2 linked regions of the Caballeronia sp. TF1N1 genome follow. The main gene of each other region encodes a partner of the protein of the gene in region 2 in a complex. Links are inferred from orthologs where the notes say so. Each region holds a gene or a part of one and is shown on either strand. Other genes may lie near its edges. The genes, in order: secY and secA.

Evidence for each region.
Region 1: the proteins of secA (region 2) and secY are in contact, whole or in part, in a crystal structure (PDB 3DIN), measured with the Thermotoga maritima proteins. The link is inferred for Caballeronia sp. TF1N1 from one-to-one orthologs. Residues at the interface, in WP_004082002.1 of Thermotoga maritima: Glu261, Ala262, Arg263, Lys300, Ala301, Arg302, Thr303, Ile304, Ile305, Leu323, Tyr324, Asp325, Pro326, Val329, Ser330, Tyr333, Ile336, Lys340, Phe345, Val349, Glu363, Phe364, Tyr374, Ser375, Gly376, Gly377, Glu393, Ile395, Thr482, Ser483; in WP_004081795.1 of Thermotoga maritima: Glu108, Gly109, Glu110, Glu111, Ala236, Glu237, Arg238, Arg239, Ile240, Thr241, Ile242, Gln243, Tyr244, Ala245, Arg246, Arg247, Val248, Thr249, Gly250, Arg251, Arg252, Val253, Tyr254, Gly256, Ala257, Ser258, Thr259, Tyr260, Leu261, Pro262.

Annotation. Positions count from the first base shown.
Region 1 is NZ_CP084626.1:2,661,369-2,668,492, forward strand. What follows is about bases 1,195-4,142. They hold secY (preprotein translocase subunit SecY), read right to left. Parts: upstream 3,368-4,142; coding sequence 2,021-3,367; downstream 1,195-2,020. Other genes in these bases: rpsK (30S ribosomal protein S11), read right to left, coding at 1,195-1,220; rpsM (30S ribosomal protein S13), read right to left, coding at 1,249-1,614; rpmJ (50S ribosomal protein L36), read right to left, coding at 1,657-1,773; infA (translation initiation factor IF-1), read right to left, coding at 1,794-2,012; rplO (50S ribosomal protein L15), read right to left, coding at 3,409-3,843. In the rest of the region: rpsD (30S ribosomal protein S4), read right to left, coding at 21-644; more of rpsK, read right to left, coding at 816-1,194; more of rpsE, read right to left, coding at 4,143-4,589; rplR (50S ribosomal protein L18), read right to left, coding at 4,604-4,969; rplF (50S ribosomal protein L6), read right to left, coding at 4,982-5,515; rpsH (30S ribosomal protein S8), read right to left, coding at 5,535-5,930; rpsN (30S ribosomal protein S14), read right to left, coding at 5,945-6,250; rplE (50S ribosomal protein L5), read right to left, coding at 6,258-6,797; rplX (50S ribosomal protein L24), read right to left, coding at 6,812-7,120. UniProt on the Escherichia coli protein: The central subunit of the protein translocation channel SecYEG. Consists of two halves formed by TMs 1-5 and 6-10.
Region 2 is NZ_CP084626.1:2,495,492-2,507,197, forward strand. Bases 2,122-5,516 are described here. They hold secA (preprotein translocase subunit SecA), read right to left. Parts: upstream 5,136-5,516; coding sequence 2,322-5,135; downstream 2,122-2,321. Other genes in these bases: argJ (bifunctional glutamate N-acetyltransferase/amino-acid acetyltransferase ArgJ), read right to left, coding at 2,122-2,150; LDZ28_RS11640 (DUF721 domain-containing protein), read left to right, coding at 5,424-5,516. Also shown: LDZ28_RS11615 (NUDIX domain-containing protein), read right to left, coding at 1-13; LDZ28_RS11620 (ATP-binding protein), read right to left, coding at 19-882; more of argJ, read right to left, coding at 909-2,121; more of LDZ28_RS11640, read left to right, coding at 5,517-5,918; lpxC (UDP-3-O-acyl-N-acetylglucosamine deacetylase), read right to left, coding at 5,969-6,886; LDZ28_RS11650 (peroxiredoxin), read right to left, coding at 7,153-7,656; cell division protein FtsZ, read right to left, coding at 7,939-9,141; cell division protein FtsA, read right to left, coding at 9,286-10,518; LDZ28_RS11665 (cell division protein FtsQ/DivIB), read right to left, coding at 10,545-11,297; LDZ28_RS11670 (D-alanine--D-alanine ligase), read right to left, coding at 11,328-11,706. UniProt on the Escherichia coli protein: Required for protein export, interacts with the SecYEG preprotein conducting channel.

The sequences.
Region 1 (7,124 bases), 160 kb from region 2 along the record:
CCGCGCGATTAACCGCGCGATTAACGCGAATACAATTCGACGATCAGGCTTTCGTTGATGTCGCCAGCGATATCGCTGCGTTCCGGCATCGACTTGAACGTTCCTTCGAACTTCTTGGCGTCGACCGACACCCAGCTCGGCATACCGCCTTGCTCGGCGAGCGACAGCGCTTCGACGATACGAGCCTGCTTGCGCGACTGCTCACGCACGGAGATGACGTCGCCCGATTTCACTTGCAGCGACGGGATATTCGCGACTTGGCCGTTCACGACGATCGACTTGTGGCTCACGAGCTGACGTGCTTCAGCGCGCGTCGAGCCGAAGCCCATGCGATAAACGACGTTGTCCAGGCGCGATTCGAGCAATTGCAGCAGGTTCTCGCCCGTCGGACCCTTGCGGCGGTCGGCTTCAGCGAAGTAGCGGCGGAACTGACGCTCGAGCACGCCATAGATACGCTTCACTTTTTGCTTTTCGCGCAACTGAGTGCCGTAGTCGGACGTACGTGCGCCCGAAATGCGGCCATGTTGACCAGGCTTGCTGTCGAGCTTGCACTTGTCGGCGAGCGAGCGGCGTGCGCTCTTCAGGAACAGATCGGTGCCTTCACGGCGGGACAGCTTGGCTTTGGGACCGGTATAGCGTGCCACTTTGAATCCTTAAAAATTGATCACGCAAACTTTCGTCTGCGCTAGTTCGAACCCTATAGGCCGAACGGTGGGCTTAGTGAAATGCGCGAAGCAGATGCATAACGCACGAAGCCCGCCGACGCTTTCGCATCGACAGGAAACATGCGGTCGCGAATCAACTGATGCGCGACGTTAGATACGACGACGCTTCGGCGGACGGCAGCCGTTGTGCGGGACCGGCGTCACGTCGGAGATCGCGGTGATCTTGATGCCAAGACCATGCAGCGCGCGCACCGCCGACTCACGGCCAGGGCCGGGGCCCTTGATCCGCACTTCGAGGTTCTTCACGCCGTATTCCATTGCCACGCGGCCAGCCGATTCTGCTGCAACCTGAGCTGCGAAAGGCGTCGACTTACGCGAGCCCTTGAAACCCTGGCCGCCCGAGGTCGCCCATGCCAGCGCGTTACCTTGACGATCGGTGATCGTGATAATGGTGTTGTTGAACGACGCGTGAACGTGAACCACGCCCTCGGCGACGTTCTTCTTGACCTTCTTGCGAACGCGTTGCGCCGCGGAGTTGTTCGAAGCCTTAGCCATTACGTTTTCCTGTAACTGTCAGTTCCGCTTACTTCTTCAGCGATTGCGCTGCACGACGCGGACCCTTGCGAGTACGGGCGTTGGTGCGCGTGCGCTGGCCACGCAGGGGCAGACCCTTGCGATGACGCATGCCGCGGTAGCAACCCAAGTCCATCAGGCGCTTGATGTTCATCGTCACTTCACGGCGCAGATCGCCTTCGACGATGAACTTGCCCACTTCGTCACGCAGCTTTTCGAGGTCTGCGTCGGTGAGGTCCTTGACCTTCTTCGAAAATTCCACACCAGCAGCACTGCAAATGCCGCGGGAACGCGTGCGACCAATGCCGAAGATTGCCGTCAGGCCAATCTCGGTATGCTGGTGATTCGGGATGTTAACCCCTGCGATACGAGCCATTGTTTTTCCTCAAACAAAAAGCGCAAGCAAAAAGCGCGGCGTTCAGCCTTGACGCTGTTTGTGGCGCGGATCAGAGCTGCAAATCACGCGCACAACGCCCTTGCGCTTAATGATCTTGCAATTGCGGCAAATGCGCTTAACCGATGCCATCACTTTCATGATATTACCCTTTTTTCAAATCACTTCGCCCGGAACACGATCCGTGCACGAGACAGATCGTAAGGCGTCAATTCAACCGTAACCTTGTCGCCCGGTAGGATACGGATGTAGTGCATCCGCATCTTTCCGGATATGTGTCCCAGGACGACATGGCCATTTTCCAATTTCACCCGGAAAGTAGCGTTGGGGAGGTTTTCAATGACCTCACCCTGCATCTGGATTACATCGTCTTTGGCCATAGTCCTAACTAGCGCATCGGGACGTTGCCGCCCTTGAAGTTTGCCTTCTTGAGCAGCGATTCATATTGTTGCGACATAACGTACGACTGCACCTGAGCCATGAAGTCCATCGTGACGACGACAATGATCAGCAGCGACGTTCCACCAAAATAAAACGGCACGTTCCAACGCAACACCAGAAACTCAGGCAACAGGCACACAAACACGATGTAGATCGCACCGGCCAGCGTCAGACGCGTGAGGATGCGGTCGATGTACCGTGCAGTCTGATCGCCCGGACGAATACCCGGAACGAACGCACCGCTCTTCTTCAAGTTGTCGGCGGTTTCCCTGCTGTTGAACACCAACGCGGTGTAGAAGAAGCAGAAGAACACGATAGCCAACGCATACAGCAGCACGTACACAGGTTGACCGGGCTTGAGGGCTTCAGCCACGCTGTGCAGCGTGTTCGCGAACCAGCCGGTACGCGCTCCCGAACTGAACCCGTTCAGGATGGTTGCCGGGAAGAGAATGATCGACGACGCGAAGATCGGCGGAATCACACCCGACATGTTCAGCTTCAGCGGCAGATGTGACGACTGTCCACCGTAAATCTTGTTACCGACCTGGCGCTTCGCATAATTCACGAGGATCTTGCGCTGACCGCGTTCGATGAACACGACCAGATACGTAACCGCCGCGATCAACGCGACGATGATGATCGCCGAGATGATGCTCATCGAACCGGTGCGAACCAGCTCGAACAGACCGCCGATTGCATTCGGAAAGCCTGCCGCGATACCACCGAAAATGATGATCGAGATGCCGTTGCCGAGACCGCGCTCCGTGATCTGCTCACCAAGCCACATCAGGAACATCGTGCCCGTCACCAGCGTGACCACCGTCGTCAGCCGGAACACCATGCCGGGATCCAGTACCAGGCCGGGCTGATTTTCCAGCGCCACCGCGATACCGAAAGCCTGAAAGGTTGCCAGAACCACCGTGAAGATCCGCGTGTACTGCGTGATCTTTCGTTGACCTGCCTGTCCTTCCTTTTTCAACGCCTCCATTTGCGGCGACACGATCGACAACAACTGCATGATGATCGAGGCCGAAATGTAGGGCATGATGCCCAACGCGAAAATCGTGAATCGTGACAGCGCGCCACCCGAGAACATGTTGAACATGCCAAGGATGCCGCCCGACTGGCTTTGGAACAACTTCGCCAGCTGATCCGGATCGATGCCGGGAACCGGAATATGCGCACCAATGCGGTAGACAACCAACGCCAGCAGCAGGAACACTGCACGCCGACGCAGATCGCCAAATTTCGCCGCGCTTCGACCGGGTTTTGCGAGACTCGGGCTGTTAGCCAAGAACCTTCTCCGATGCTAGTGCTAGTAACGGCGAAATCGCGTTACTCGGCGAACGAGCCGCCAGCGGCTTCGATTGCTGCACGGGCGCCCTTCGTTGCCGTCAGACCCTTCACCGTGACCTTGCGGGTGATCTCGCCGGTCTTGATGATCTTCGCGCTCTTGATGAGCTCGCCGACCAGACCCGCTTGCTTCAAAGCCAACAGATCGATTTCGTCGACCGGCAGCTTCTCGAGATCAGCCAGGCGCACTTGACCGACGAATTCCTTCGTCAGCGAAGTGAAGCCGCGCTTCGGCAGACGACGCTGCAGAGGCATCTGACCGCCTTCGAAGCCGACTTTGTGAAAGCCGCCCGAACGCGATTTCTGACCCTTGTGGCCGCGACCTGCAGTCTTGCCGAGGCCCGAACCGATGCCGCGACCGACGCGACGCTTAGCGTGCTTCGCGCCTTCTGCCGGTTTCAGGTTATTCAATTCCATGTTCAACTCCTTGGATCCTAGTCGGCGGCCTTAGCCGATGACCTTAACGAGGTACGAAACCTTGTTGATCATCCCGCGCACTGCCGGCGTGTCCTGCAGCTCGCTCACCGAGTTGAGGCGACGCAGGCCGAGGCCACGCACCGTAGCGCGGTGCGTTTCGCGGGTCCCGATCAGGCTCTTGACGAGCTGAATCTTGACAGTTTTCTCAGACATGATGACCTCGAGGCTTAGCCCAAAATATCTTCGACGGACTTGCCGCGCTTCGCCGCGATGTCGCCCGGCGTGGACTGCTTACGCAGACCGTCGAGCGTTGCACGAACGAGATTGTACGGGTTCGTCGAACCGTGGCTCTTGGCCACCACGTTCTGCACGCCCATCACGTCGAACACTGCGCGCATCGGGCCGCCTGCGATCACGCCAGTACCGTCCTTCGCCGGAGCGAGGAGGACTGCGGAAGCGCCATGCTTACCGTGCACTTCGTGTTGCAACGTACCGTTCTTGAGCGGCACCTTGAACATGTTGCGGCGGGCTTGCTCCATTGCCTTTTGAACGGCGACCGGAACTTCCTTCGCTTTGCCCTTGCCCATGCCGACGCGGCCATCACCGTCGCCAACCACGGTCAGTGCGGCAAAACCGAGAATCCGGCCACCCTTTACGACCTTGGTCACGCGGTTGACCGAAATCATCTTTTCGCGCAGGCCGTCGTCGCGTTCGTCAGCCTGAACTTTCGCTTGCATCTTTGCCATGACGAATTCTTCCCTTAGAACTTGAGCCCGGCTTCGCGCGCGGCATCAGCCAGCGCTTTCACGCGGCCGTGGTAGCGGAAACCCGAGCGGTCAAAGGCGACGGATTCGATGCCGGCAGCCTTCGCCTTCTCGGCAATACGCTTGCCGATCAGGGTTGCAGCGTTGATGTTGCCGCCCTTGCCCGACTTGTCAGCCAGTTCAGCGCGCACTTCGGCTTCCAGCGTCGAGGCGCTTGCAAGCACCTTCGTGCCGCATGCCGAGAACACTTGCGCGTAGATATGCGTATTCGTGCGATGCACGGCGAGACGCGCGACCTGCAGCTCAGCGATCTTGATACGCGTCTGACGAGCGCGGCGCAGGCGAGATTGAGTCTTATCCATGATTGCGCACCCTTACTTCTTCTTCGTTTCTTTGAGGATCACGACCTCGTCGGCATAACGCACGCCCTTGCCCTTATAGGGCTCCGGCGGACGATAGCCACGAACTTCCGCCGCGACTTGGCCGACTTTCTGCTTGTCGATCCCCTTGATCACGATTTCGGTCTGCGTCGGGGTTTCAGCCTTGACGCCTTCCGGCATCTGGTGCACCACGGGGTGCGAGAAACCCAGCGACAGATTCAGCTTGTCGCCTTGCGCTTGTGCACGATAACCGACGCCAACCAGCGTCAGCTTGCGTTCGAAACCCTTGGTGACGCCATGCACCATGTTCGCCACCAGGGCGCGCATCGTGCCGGACATCGCGTTCGCTTCGCGGCTTTCGTCAGCCGGCGCGAAATTCAACGTACCGTTGTCGTTCGCCACGCTCACCAGCGGATTGCCCGCTTGCGAAATCGTGCCGAGCGGACCCTTGACGGTGATGACGTCGCCCTTGACGGCCACTTCGGCGCCTTGCGGCAACGCGATCGGGCTCTTACCTACTCGAGACATGTTTCTTCTCCCTTCGGCGTTAAGCGACGTAGCAGATGACTTCGCCACCGACGCCGGTCTGGCGCGCCTTGCGGTCAGTCATCACACCCTTCGGCGTCGAGACGATTGCAACGCCCAGGCCATTCATCACCTGAGGAATGTCGTTGCGACCGCGGTACACGCGCAGACCAGGCTTCGAGACGCGCTCGAGGCGCTCGATAACCGGACGGCCAGCGTAGTACTTCAACGCGATGTTCAATTCCGACTTCGCACCTTCAGCCTTCACTGCGAAATCGTCGATATAACCTTCGTCCTTCAAAACCTGCGCAATCGCAACCTTGACTTTCGACGAGGGCATAGTCACCGAAACCTTCTCAACCATCTGCGCATTGCGGATGCGAGTCAGCATATCGGCGATAGGATCACTCATGCTCATTTATGTTTCTCCTATTACCAGCTCGCCTTGGTGAGGCCAGGGATTTCACCGCGGAATGCGATTTCGCGGATCTTGCTACGCGCGAGTCCGAACTTGCGGAACGTGCCGCGAGGACGACCCGTGATCGCGCAGCGGTTACGCTTGCGAGTGGGGTTCGAGTTACGCGGCAATTGTTGCAGCGCGAGACGGGCGATATAGCGTTCTTCGTCCGACTTGCTTGCGTCGTCGATCACAGCCTTCAGCTCAGCACGCTTCGGAGCGTACTTGGCTGCGAGGCGTGCGCGCTTCTTTTCACGTTCGATCAGTGCCAGTTTAGCCACGGTAACCTCAGTTTCTGAACGGGAACTTGAAGCCGGCGAGCAGCGCCTTTGCTTCGTCGTCACTCTTCGCGGTGGTCGTGATGCTGATGTTCAGCCCACGCAGCGCGTCGATCTTGTCGTAGTCAATTTCGGGGAAAATGATCTGCTCTTTCACACCGATGTTGTAGTTACCACGACCGTCGAAAGCACGGCCCGAGACGCCACGGAAGTCGCGCACACGGGGGAGCGCAACCGTCACGAAGCGGTCCAGGAATTCGTACATCGCTTGACCGCGCAGCGTAACCATCGCGCCGATCGGGTAGCCTTGACGAATCTTGAAGCCCGCGATTGCCTTGCGCGCCTTCGTGATAACCGGCTTTTGGCCAGCGATCTTCGTCAGGTCGCCCACGGCGTTTTCGATAATCTTCTTGTCAGCGACCGCTTCGCCAAGACCCATGTTGAGGGTGATCTTGGTGATGCGCGGCACTTCCATGATGGACTTGTAGCCGAACTTTTCAACCAGTTGCGGCACAACCGTTTCTTTGTAAATTTCTTGCAGACGAGCCATTTTTTAACTCCGCGTCAGGCGTTAAGCGTGGCGCCGGTCGACTTCAAGAAGCGAACCTTCTTTCCATCTTCGACCTTGATGCCCACACGCGACGCCTTGCCATTCGCGTCGACCAATGCGACGTTCGAAATATGCAGCGGCATCGTTTTGGCTTCCACACCGCCCGTCGTACCCTTCATCGGGTTCGGCTTCACATGCTTCTTGACGAGGTTGATACCCTCGACCGTGACATGCTCTTCCGCAACGACCAGCACGGTACCGCGCTTGCCTTTGTCCTTGCCGGTAGTGACGATAACTTCGTCACCCTTGCGAATCTTGTTCATCGCG
Region 2 (11,706 bases):
TGGCGTCGGTCATGTCCGTCATTGCTTGCGTCCCGACCAGTCGCGCGCGAACTGCCATGCAACACGGCCCGAACGCGAACCGCGCTCGAGCGCCCAGACGAGCGCATCGCCACGAGCGCCGGCAATCTCGGCTTCATCGACGCCGAAATGCTTCAGCCAATGGCCGACGATCGCCAGATAATCGTCCTGCTTGAATGGATAGAAGCTCACCCACAGCCCGAAACGCTCCGACAGCGAAATCTTCTCTTCGACGACTTCGCCCGGATGAATCTCGCCATCGGACGTGTGCTTGTACGTCTCGTTTTCGCTCATGTACTCGGGCATCAAGTGCCGGCGATTCGACGTCGCGTAAATGAGCACGTTGTCAGACTGCGCGGCAACCGAGCCGTCGAGCGCGACTTTGAGCGCCTTGTAGCCAGACTCGCCTTCCTCGAAGGAAAGATCGTCGCAGAACACGATGAAGCGTTCCGGCCGCGTTGAAATGAGATCGACGATATCGCCAAGGTCGTGCAAATCGTCTTTGTCGACTTCGATCAGACGCAGGCCGTCTTTCGAATACGCGTTCAGGCAAGCCTTGATGAGCGACGATTTACCCGTGCCGCGCGCGCCCGTCAGCAACACATTGTTGGCGGGCAGCTTCTGCACGAACTGGCGCGTATTCTGTTCGATCAGGCCTTTCTGACGGTCGATGTTCTGGAGATCATCCAGCGCAATCTGCGAAACAGCCGTCACCGGCTGCAGATAGCCGCGCCCCTGGCGCTTGCGCCAGCGAAACGCCACTGCGGATTCCCAGTCGATTTCCGGCGCCGCGGGCGGCAACATGCCTTCGATGCGCGCCAGCACCGCTTCGGCGCGCGTGAGGAATTGTTCGAGCTTGTCCATGGTGTCTTTTTCTTGGGCGCGCCGGATCAGGAGCGATAGTCGGCGTTGATGCTCACGTAATCGTGCGAAAGGTCACACGTCCAAACGGTGGCTTGTGCGTCGCCACGGCCGAGCAGCACGCGAATCGCGATCTCGCTCTTTTTCATCACGCGCTGGCCGTCTTCCTCGCGATACTCGGGGTTACGCCCGCCCGCTTTCGCGACGAGCACGTCGTCGAGGTAAAGATCGACCTTGCCGACGTCGAGGTCCGCCACGCCCGCATAGCCGATTGCCGCGAGAATACGCCCGAGATTAGGGTCCGACGCATAGAACGCGGTCTTCACGAGCGGTGAATGGCCGATTGCATAAGCAATCTGGCGGCATTCCGCGACGTCCTTGCCGCCTTCGACGGTGATCGTCATGAACTTGGTCGCGCCTTCGCCATCGCGCACGATGAGCTGCGCCAGTTCCTGCGCGACGGCAGTGACCGCATCGCGCAAAGCGGCGTAAGCGGGTGAATCCGTCGAAGTGATTGCCGGCAGGCTCGATTTGCCCGACGCGATCAGGATGAATGAATCGTTGGTCGAGGTATCGCCGTCGATGGTGATGCAGTTGAACGAGCGATCCGCAACGTGCTTAACCAGTTCGTCGAGCACGGGTTGCGCGACGTTGGCATCGAAGGCGAGGAAACCGAGCATGGTGGCCATGTTCGGCTTGATCATGCCCGCGCCCTTGCTGATGCCCGAAAAGGTCACCGTGTGGCCGTCGATCCGCACCTGACGCGACGTGGCTTTCGGCAGCGTGTCCGTGGTCATGATGGACTGCGCGGCTTCGAACCAGTGCGCGGCCTGCTGATTGGCCAGCGCGGCAGGCAAGCCCGCTTTCAGACGATCGAGCGGTAGCGGCTCGAGAATCACGCCCGTGGAGAACGGCAGGATCTGCTGCGCGTCGAGGTTCGCGAGGCGCCCAAGCTCCGCGCAAGTCTCGCGAGCGATCACGAGGCCCGGCTCGCCGGTGCCCGCATTCGCGTTGCCCGTGTTGATGACGAGCGCGCGAATGCCCTTGCCGCCCGCGCGAACGGCTTCGAGATGCTCGCGGCAGACGATTACCGGCGCGGCGCAAAAACGATTTTGCGTGAACACACCCGCCACGGTAGCGCCTTCATCGACGCGAATGACCAGCACGTCCTTGCGATTGGGCTTGCGAATGTTCGCCTCGGCCCAGCCTAGCGTGACGCCGGCGACGGGATGAAGCGCTGCGGGATCGATCGAGGGGAAATTGACGGCCATGTTCGCGACTCAGCTGTAGGTGACGCGTGCCGGTAAGAAGACCAGGCCGGCACAGAATGAAGGACTGACGCGCGCCGGGAGCGGAGCGACGCCGTGAAACGCGCGCGAAAGCGCCAGATGGACAAACGACGCATTGCTGCGTCGCTTGGTCCGTTTCGTCTGAGCAGCCTATTAAGCCAGCTTGCCGTGACAGTTTTTGTACTTCTTCCCGCTGCCGCACGGGCACGGGTCGTTGCGGCCGACCTTCGGCAGATCGTCGGCTGAACGTGTGACGACGCTGACGTCGTCGCCTGCGGACATAGCCTGATTGACCATCTGCGCGGCGGCGGTTGCCGCCACCGCGGCCGGCGCCGGCGCTGCCGCCGGCGCGTTGAAGTCCGCGTGCGTGAACGACACGTTCTCCAGATGGCTGCCGCGCTCTTCGTACTGTTCGGCGGCTTCTTCGAGCTGCTCCGGCGACTGGATCTGCACGTTCATCACGACGCGCGTGACTTCCTGCTTGACCTCGTCGAGCATGGCCGCGAAGAGTTCGAATGCCTCGCGCTTGTATTCCTGCTTCGGGTTCTTCTGCGCATAGCCGCGCAGATGGATGCCCTGACGCAGGTGATCGAGCGCGGCCAGATGTTCGCGCCAGCGGCTGTCGAGCGTCTGCAGCATGATCGAGCGTTCGAACGCGCTGAATGAATCGCGGCCGACCATGGCGACCTTCGCCTCGTACGCTTCGTCGGCGGCGGCGAGCACGGCTTCGTTGATTTCCTCGGCGTCGATGGAGTTCGACTCGTTGATCATCTCCTGCACGGCGAGATCGAGCGACCAGTCATTGCGCAGCACTTCTTCGAGCTCGGGCGCGTCCCACTGTTCCTCGATACTGCCCGCCGGCACGAAGTTGCGCACGAGGTCGCCGATCACGCTCTGACGCATGGCCGCGATGGTTTCCTGCACGTCCGTCGCTTCCAGCAACTCGTTGCGCTGCTGATAGATCACCTTGCGCTGATCGTTTGAGACGTCGTCGTATTCGAGCAGTTGCTTCCGGATGTCGAAGTTGCGCGCTTCCACCTTGCGCTGCGCCCCTTCGATCGACCGCGTGACCATGCCCGCTTCGATCGGCTCGCCTTCCGGCATCTTCAGGCGGTCCATGATCGCGCGCACGCGGTCGCCCGCGAAAATGCGCAAAAGCGGATCATCCAGCGAAAGATAGAAGCGCGACGAACCCGGGTCGCCCTGACGGCCCGCGCGGCCGCGCAACTGGTTGTCGATACGGCGCGATTCATGCCGCTCGGTCCCGATGATATGCAGGCCGCCCGCTTCCTTCACGGTGTCGTGCAGCATCTGCCATTCGTCGTGCAGCTTCTGAATCAGCCGGGCCTTTTCGCCTTCGGCAATCGAAAGATCCGCCTCGATGAACGAAGCCTGCTTCTCGACATTGCCGCCAAGCACGATGTCCGTGCCGCGACCGGCCATGTTGGTCGCAATGGTCACGGCGCTCGGACGCCCCGCTTCCGCGACGATGGCCGCTTCACGCGCGTGCTGCTTCGCGTTCAGCACTTCGTGGCGAATGCCTGCCTGAGTGAGCAGGCCGGAGAGCAATTCCGACGCTTCGATGGACGTCGTGCCGACGAGCGTTGGCTGACCGCGTTCGACGCACTCGCGAATGTCGCGGATGACGGCGTCGTAACGTTCCTTCGATGTCTTGTAGATTTGATCCTGCTTGTCGACACGCTTCGGCGCCCGGTTGGTCGGGATCACGACCGTTTCCAGACCGTAGATTTCCTGGAACTCGTAGGCTTCCGTGTCAGCCGTGCCGGTCATGCCGGACAGCTTGGAATACATGCGGAAATAGTTTTGCAGCGTGATGGAAGCGAGCGTCTGGTTTTCGCTCTGAATCTGCACGTGCTCCTTGGCTTCCACTGCCTGATGCAGACCGTCCGACCAGCGGCGGCCCGTCATCATGCGGCCCGTGAATTCGTCGACGATAACGACTTCACTGCCCTGCACGACGTAGTGCTGATCGCGGAAGAACAGCGTGTGCGCGCGCAAAGCGGCGTACACGTGGTGCATCAAGGTGATGTTCTGCGGCGCGTAGAGACTTTCGCCCTCGCCGATCAAACCCCATTCGGCAAGCAGACGCTCCGCCTTTTCATGGCCCGATTCGGTGAGGAACACCTGACGCGCTTTCTCGTCGAGCGTGTAGTCGCCCGGCTTTTCGACGCCCGTGCCGTCCGCCTTCTCCTCGCCGATCTGCTGTTCGAGCAGCGGCGGGAGCGCATTCATGCGCACGTAGAGGTCGGTGTGATCTTCGGCCTGACCGGAAATGATGAGCGGCGTACGCGCTTCGTCGATGAGGATCGAATCCACTTCATCGACGATGGCGAAGTTGAGCGGCCGCTGCACGCGCGCGTTGGTCTCGTAGACCATGTTGTCGCGCAGATAGTCGAAGCCGAATTCGTTGTTCGTGCCGTAAGTGATGTCCGCCGCGTAGGCTTCCTGCTTCTGGCCGTGTTCCATTTGCGACAGATTCACGCCGCACGAAAGACCCAGGAAGTTGTAAAGACGCGCCATCCATTCGGCGTCGCGTTGCGCGAGGTAGTCGTTCACCGTCACGACGTGCACGCCGCGGCCCGACAGCGCGTTCAGATACGCGGCGAGTGTGGCGACGAGCGTCTTGCCTTCGCCCGTGCGCATTTCCGCGATCTTGCCGTAATGCAGCACCATGCCGCCGATCAACTGGACGTCGAAGTGGCGCATTTTCAGGACGCGCCGACTCGCTTCGCGACAGACCGCGAACGCCTCGGGCAGAAGCACGTCGAGCGATTCGCCGCTCGCGACGCGCTGGCGGAACTCGTCCGTCTTCGCGCGTAGCTGATCGTCCGTGTATTTCTCGACGGTCGGCTCGAGGGCGTTGATCGCCACAACGGTCTTTTGGTACTGCTTGACCAGCCGCTGATTGCGGCTGCCAAAAATCTTCTGAAGGAAACCGGTGGTCATCGGATCAGTGTCTGCGTCGCGGCTTCGGATGGGCGCATGTTGCTTGCTGCGTCCGAGTTCGGAGAACCCCGGCGACTTAAGTCCATTGGGTGAAATCGAATCGGGAATTTTAGCACGCGAGTTTGGCAGACCTTACGTCCGCGTGGGCTCGCGCGCGTCGGGGGAACGCGACAGTCAACCGTTTGAAAGTTTGTTCCGGCGCGGTTGCCGAATAAGGCTTGCGCGTCGGGGAAGCGCGCGGGCGCGCGTTACAATCGAACCATTGCGTCGGGCGTTCTCAAGCCAAAAATGAGCCGTTTTTCTACAAATTCAAGATCTGGACCGGAGCGGTTCGATCCGCGCAAGCCACAGGCGCTGGCCGATGTCCTCGATCGCACCGATGCCTTTCGCGCTTTGCGGGCAGGCGTCGAGCAAGTGGCGGCACTGCAGCGCGATCTGAGCACGCTTCTGCCGGATTATCTCGCGGCCAATGTCGAGCCCGGTTTCATCAAGGAAGGCGTGCTAGCGCTTTTCGCCGCGCATAACGCGCTCGCGGCGCGGCTGCGCCATATCGAGCCCACTTTGCTCGCCGATCTGCAGCAACGCGGCTGGGCGGTCAACTCGCTGAGAGTGCGCGTGCGTCCGCAATCGATGCAGGACGCGGTGCCGCCCAAGCAAGCGCGGATGTCGGCGGCGGGTGCATCGGCGCTGCACGAGCTTGCCGAGACGCTCGCGCCTTCGCCGCTACAGGAAGCGCTCGCGAAAATGGCCGCGCGTCATCGAGGCAAAGGCGAAAAAAAATGAGCGATGCTTTCGCACCGCTCATTCGCTTGAAACTCGCTGCCTGAAGTGACTCAGGCAAATGCCGTCTGCGTGTCGAAACTGAAACCGCGCGGCGCCTTCTGAATGTCCTCGAAGGTGACCATTTCGTAAGCGTCTTCGTTTGCGAGCAATTCGCGCAAAAGCATGTTGTTCATGGCGTGGCCGCCCTTGTACGCCTTATAGGACGCGAGCAGGGGATGCCCCACGACATACAGGTCGCCAATGGCGTCCAGCATCTTGTGCTTCACGAATTCGTCGTCGTAGCGCAGGCCGTCGTTATTCAGGATGCGGTACTCGTCGAGCACGATCGCGTTGTCCATGCTGCCGCCGCGTGCGAGACCGAGTTCGCGCATCATTTCAACTTCGTGCGCAAAGCCGAACGTACGAGCACGCGCGATTTCACGCACATATGACGTAGTCGCGAAATCCACTTCCAACGCCTGACCGGTCTTGTCGACGGCCGGGTGACGGAAGTCGATGGTAAAGCTCAGTTTGAAGCCGAAATACGGGTCGAGACGCGCGAATTTATCGCCGTCGCGCACTTCGACGGGCTTCGTCACCTTGATGAATTTCTTCGGCGCGTTCTGCTCTTCGATACCCGCCGATTGAATCAGAAACACGAACGAAGCCGCGCTGCCGTCCATGATCGGGATTTCCTCGGCGGTTACATCGACATACAGATTGTCGATACCGAGTCCCGCGCATGCCGACATCAAGTGCTCGACGGTGGAAACGCGCGCGCCGTCCTTCTGCAGCACGGACGCCAGGCGCGTGTCGCCGACGGACATCGCGGACGCGGGAATGTCGACCGGCTGCGGCAAGTCGATACGCGAGAACACGATGCCCGTGCCAGCCGGTGCGGGCTTGAGCGTCAGTTCGACCTTCCGGCCGGAATGGAGCCCGATCCCCACGGTCTTGACTACAGTCTTGATTGTTCGCTGCTTCAACATGATTTTCTTCTTCCGATATGAATTCCCAATAAAGAGAATTAATCGCACTATATAAGCTAATAGGCCGAAGTATACTCCATCCAGTGCACGTCGTCGCGCTCCGGGAGGTTTCAAGTGTTTCCCGGTGTTACCTGCCGATGACAGATTTAATGAAGTAGAACGGGCCGATGGCCGGAATGGAGGCATTTCCGGTCATCGGCCCCAAGTTGCGGCTGTTTGAGAGTGCGTCTGCGGCGTTGTACAGAGACAACGCGACGCCGCTTCACTCAGCGCAACGTCGCCAGGATGCTTTGAGCGTCGCTGACTTCGAACTTGCCGGGCGCTTCGACATTAAGCGTCTTGACCACGCCATTGTCGATCACCATCGCGTAGCGCTGGGAACGAATTCCCATGCCGCGCTCGGTCAAATCCTGATCCAGTCCGAGTGCCTGGGCAAAACGCGCACTGCCGTCCGCGATCATCTTCACCTTGCCCGCGGTTTGAAGATCGCGTCCCCACGCGTTCATGACGAACGCGTCGTTGACGGAAACGCACCAGACTTCGTCGATACCCTCAGCGGAAAACTCCTCCGCCGCCTCGACGTAGCCGGGCACGTGTCTGGCGGAACACGTCGGCGTGAACGCGCCCGGCAATCCGAAGATCACCACGCGCTTGCCAGCGGTCCGCTCGCGCGCCGAGAACCCGTTCGGTCCCACGGCGCAGCCTTCGCTCGGCTCCTCGATGAACTCGAAGAGACGCACATCCGGCAACGTTTCACCCACTTTGATCATGCTCGGTCCTTCCCTCGTCAGTGCCCGCACATTCCGGCGAAGTGCATCGTCCCGCGCTTGACGCTTTATCGCGAAGTTCGACGACACCGGCTTCATCTGCACAGTGGCAAATTCGTGGAGAGCGCCTGGCCACGGCCTGGCGTCCGATTCGATACGTCCTCGAACGCGGCCTTGGACAGTCGCCCCACGTGAAGCCTGCATTGTCGCGCTTCTCGATTCAGCGCGCGTGATAACGGGTGCTACGGCTTCGCTCGTCGCCATATTTCGGCGATGAGGCCCGTCTTAGTCCGCTTGCTTGCGCAGGAACGCCGGGATGTCGTAAGTGTCGACGCCCTTTTCCTGCAATGCCTGCACATGCGAAGCCGCCGTTTCCCGCGTCGAACGCCACACTGCCGGCGTGTCCAGCTGACCGTAATCCGTCGGCTGACCATGCTGCGGCGAATACGTGTTGTGCGTTGCGTGCGCATGCGCGACCGGCTGATTGTCGGTGCCCGTGCGCAGGAGGGTCATTGGCGCTTGCTGCTGCTTCTTCGCCGCGCGGCCCAGGCCCGTTGCCACCACCGTCACGCGTAGGGCGTCGCCCATTGCGTCGTCGTACACCGCGCCGAAGATCACAGTTGCGTCGTCGGCCGCGTAGCTCTTGATGGTATTCATCACTTCACGCGTTTCCGACAAACGCAGCGAACGGCTCGACGTGATATTCACGAGCACGCCGCGCGCACCCGACAAGTCCACGCCTTCGAGCAACGGGCTCGCCACGGCCTGTTCCGCCGCGAGACGCGCGCGATCGACGCCGGCGACTGTCGCCGTGCCCATCATCGCTTTGCCTTGCTCGCCCATCACGGTCTTCACGTCTTCGAAGTCGACGTTCACGAGACCATCGACGTTGATGATTTCCGCGATGCCCGCGACAGCGTTGTTCAGCACGTCATCCGCGCACTGGAAGCACTTGTCCATTTCGGCGTCGTCGCCCATCACGTCGAACAGCTTGTCGTTCAACACGACGATGAGCGAGTCGACGTGATCTTCCAACTGCTGCGAGCCGGCTTCCGCCACGCGCATGCGGCGGCCGCCTTCGAACTCGAACGGCTTGCTCACGACGCCGACGGTCAGAATGCCCATTTCCTTCGCGATCTGCGCGACCACTGGCGCCGCGCCCGTCCCCGTGCCGCCACCCATGCCCGCGGTGATGAACACCATGTGCGCGCCACGCAATGCATCGGCGATACGCTCGCGCGCGTCTTCCGCCGCTTCCTTACCCTTGTCCGGCTTGGCGCCCGCACCGAGACCGGTCATGCCCAATTGCAGAACCGCCGGCGCGCGTGAGCGAGCCAGTGCCTGCGCGTCGGTATTCATCACGATGAAGTCGACGCCTTGTACACCTCTGTTGATCATGTGCTGCACGGCGTTGCCACCCGCACCTCCGACACCGACCACCTTGATGATCGTTCCGTTGGTTTCCGTTTCCAGCATTTCGAAATCCATGTTGCCTCCGTCAAGAATGAAGATCGGCGTTATTCGGCGAGAGATCGGGCAACCCCTCACCGCGCGCCAGCCGCCGGTACTGGCACGAATTATATTCAGCGTCTGCTGCTTTTTCTTTCGTGCTACTTATGTTTCTTATTCGATTCAGAAGTTTCCGAGAAACCAGTCTTTCATGCGCGTGAATACCTGGCCCATCGATCCGTTCTGTACCGCGACCTTGCGGCCGCGCATGCGTTGCGAGCGTCCTTCGGCGAGCAGGCCCATGGCCGTCGAATAGCGCGGATTGCGCACGACATCTGCAAGGCCGCCCGCGTATTCCGGCACGCCGATACGCACTGGCTTCAGGAAAATGTCTTCGCCGAGTTCGACCATGCCGGGCATCATCGCCGCGCCGCCGGTCAGGACGACGCCGCTCGACAGCAATTCTTCGTAGCCGGATTCGCGCACGACCTGCTGCACCAGTGAGAACAGTTCCTCGACACGCGGCTCGACCACTGCTGCGAGCGCCTGACGCGACAGCGTGCGCGGACCGCGTTCGCCGAGACCCGGCACTTCGATCATCTCGTCGGGATCGGCGAGCGCCTGCTTCGCGATGCCGTAGCTCACCTTGATGTCTTCCGCGTCCGGCGTCGGCGTGCGCAGCGCCATCGCGACGTCGCTCGTGATTTGATCGCCGGCGATGGGAATCACGGCCGTGTGACGGATCGCGCCTTCGCTGAAGATGGCGATGTCCGTCGTGCCGCCGCCGATATCGACGAGCACTACGCCCAGTTCCTTCTCGTCTTCCGTCAACACCGCCAGCGACGAGGCGAGCGGCTGAAGAATGAGGTCGTTCACTTCGAGCCCGCAGCGGCGCACGCACTTCACGATGTTCTGCGCCGCGCTCACCGCGCCCGTCACGATATGCACCTTTACTTCGAGCCGGATACCGCTCATGCCGATAGGCTCGCGCACGTCTTCCTGACCGTCGATGATGAATTCCTGCGTGAGGATATGCAGCACCTGCTGATCGGTCGGGATGTTGATGGCCTTGGCCGTTTCGATCACGCGGGCGACGTCCGTCTGCGTGACTTCCTTGTCCTTGATCGCCACCATGCCGCTCGAATTGAAGCTGCGGATATGGCTTCCCGCAATGCCCGTGAAGACATTCGTGATCTTGCAATCCGCCATCAGCTCGGCTTCCTCGAGCGCGCGCTGAATGGATTGCACCGTGGCCTCGATGTTGACCACGACGCCCTTCTTCAACCCCTTCGAGTCGCTCTGACCGAGTCCGATCACCTCGTAGTGGCCCTCGCCTTTCAGTTCGGCGACGATCGCGACCACCTTCGACGTTCCAATGTCGAGGGAAACCAGCAGGTCTTTGTAGTCTTTGCTCATAGCGTGCTCATGCCCGTTTTGTCTGCTTACTTCTTGGCCTTGTCGGTGTCATTGATGAAACGCATTCCAGCTGCTCGTATCGCGAAGCCATTCGGGTAACGCAAATCCGCGTATTCGATGTCGTTGCCCCAACGCCCCGTCACCGACGGCCACGACGCAACGAAGCGCCGACTGCGTTCGAGCAATGTGTCTTCATTGCGCTCGCGGCCCAGTTCGAGCTGCGTTCCGTTCGAGAGCTTGACCGTCCATGCGAATCGCGGCGACAGCGTCACTTCCTCCGGCTGCGCGTCGAGCGGCGCGAACCACTTCTGAAAATCGTGATACCGGGCGACCACTTCCTTCGCCGTGCCCTCGGGACCGTCGAACGCGGGCAGGTCGTCGTCGAGTTCGCCCTGGTTCGCCGTGAAGAGTTCACCGTCCACGCTCACCAACTGGTCGTTGCCCCAGGTGCCGAGCGGCTTGTATTCCTCGAGTGTCACTGCGAGCGCATTCGGCCAGACGCGCCGCACGCTTGCATGACGCACCCACGGCATCTGCTCGAACGCGGCGCGGGCCGTATCGAGATCGACCGTGAAGAAATTGCCCTTCAGATGCCCCACCACGCTCGCGCGCACCGTCGGCGTGTTGATGTGCGCCGTGTCGCCGTCGATCTGGATACCCCGCAGACGAAACTCGGGACGCTGTATCGCCCAGATGCCCGCGGCGGCCAGCAGCATAAGCACGAGCATCAAGTGCAGCGCGCTGGCGGCGAGGTTCATTTGGCGAACGTTGTTCCACATGGTTCGTTTGCTTGTGTCCTGTGCGAATGTTTAGTCTTCGAGCGTCAACGACAACACCTTCACAACCAGATCCTTGTAGCTGATGCCGACCGCGCGCGCCGCTTTCGGCGGCAACGAGTGGTCCGTCATGCCCGGCGCCGTGTTGACTTCGAGAAAGTACGGATTGCCGTCGAGGTCAAGCATGAAGTCGGCGCGGCCCCAGTCCGTGCAGCCGAGCATGTCGAAGGCGCGCTGCGTCAGTTGCTTCATGCGCGCTTCCTCCGCTTCGGTCAGGCCGCAGGGAATCAGGTACTGGGTGTCGTCGGCGACGTACTTCGCGTGATAGTCGTAAAACTCGCCCGCCGGCACGATCTTGATGACCGGTAAATCCAGATTGCCGGCGATACAGCACGTGAACTCGCCGCCGCCT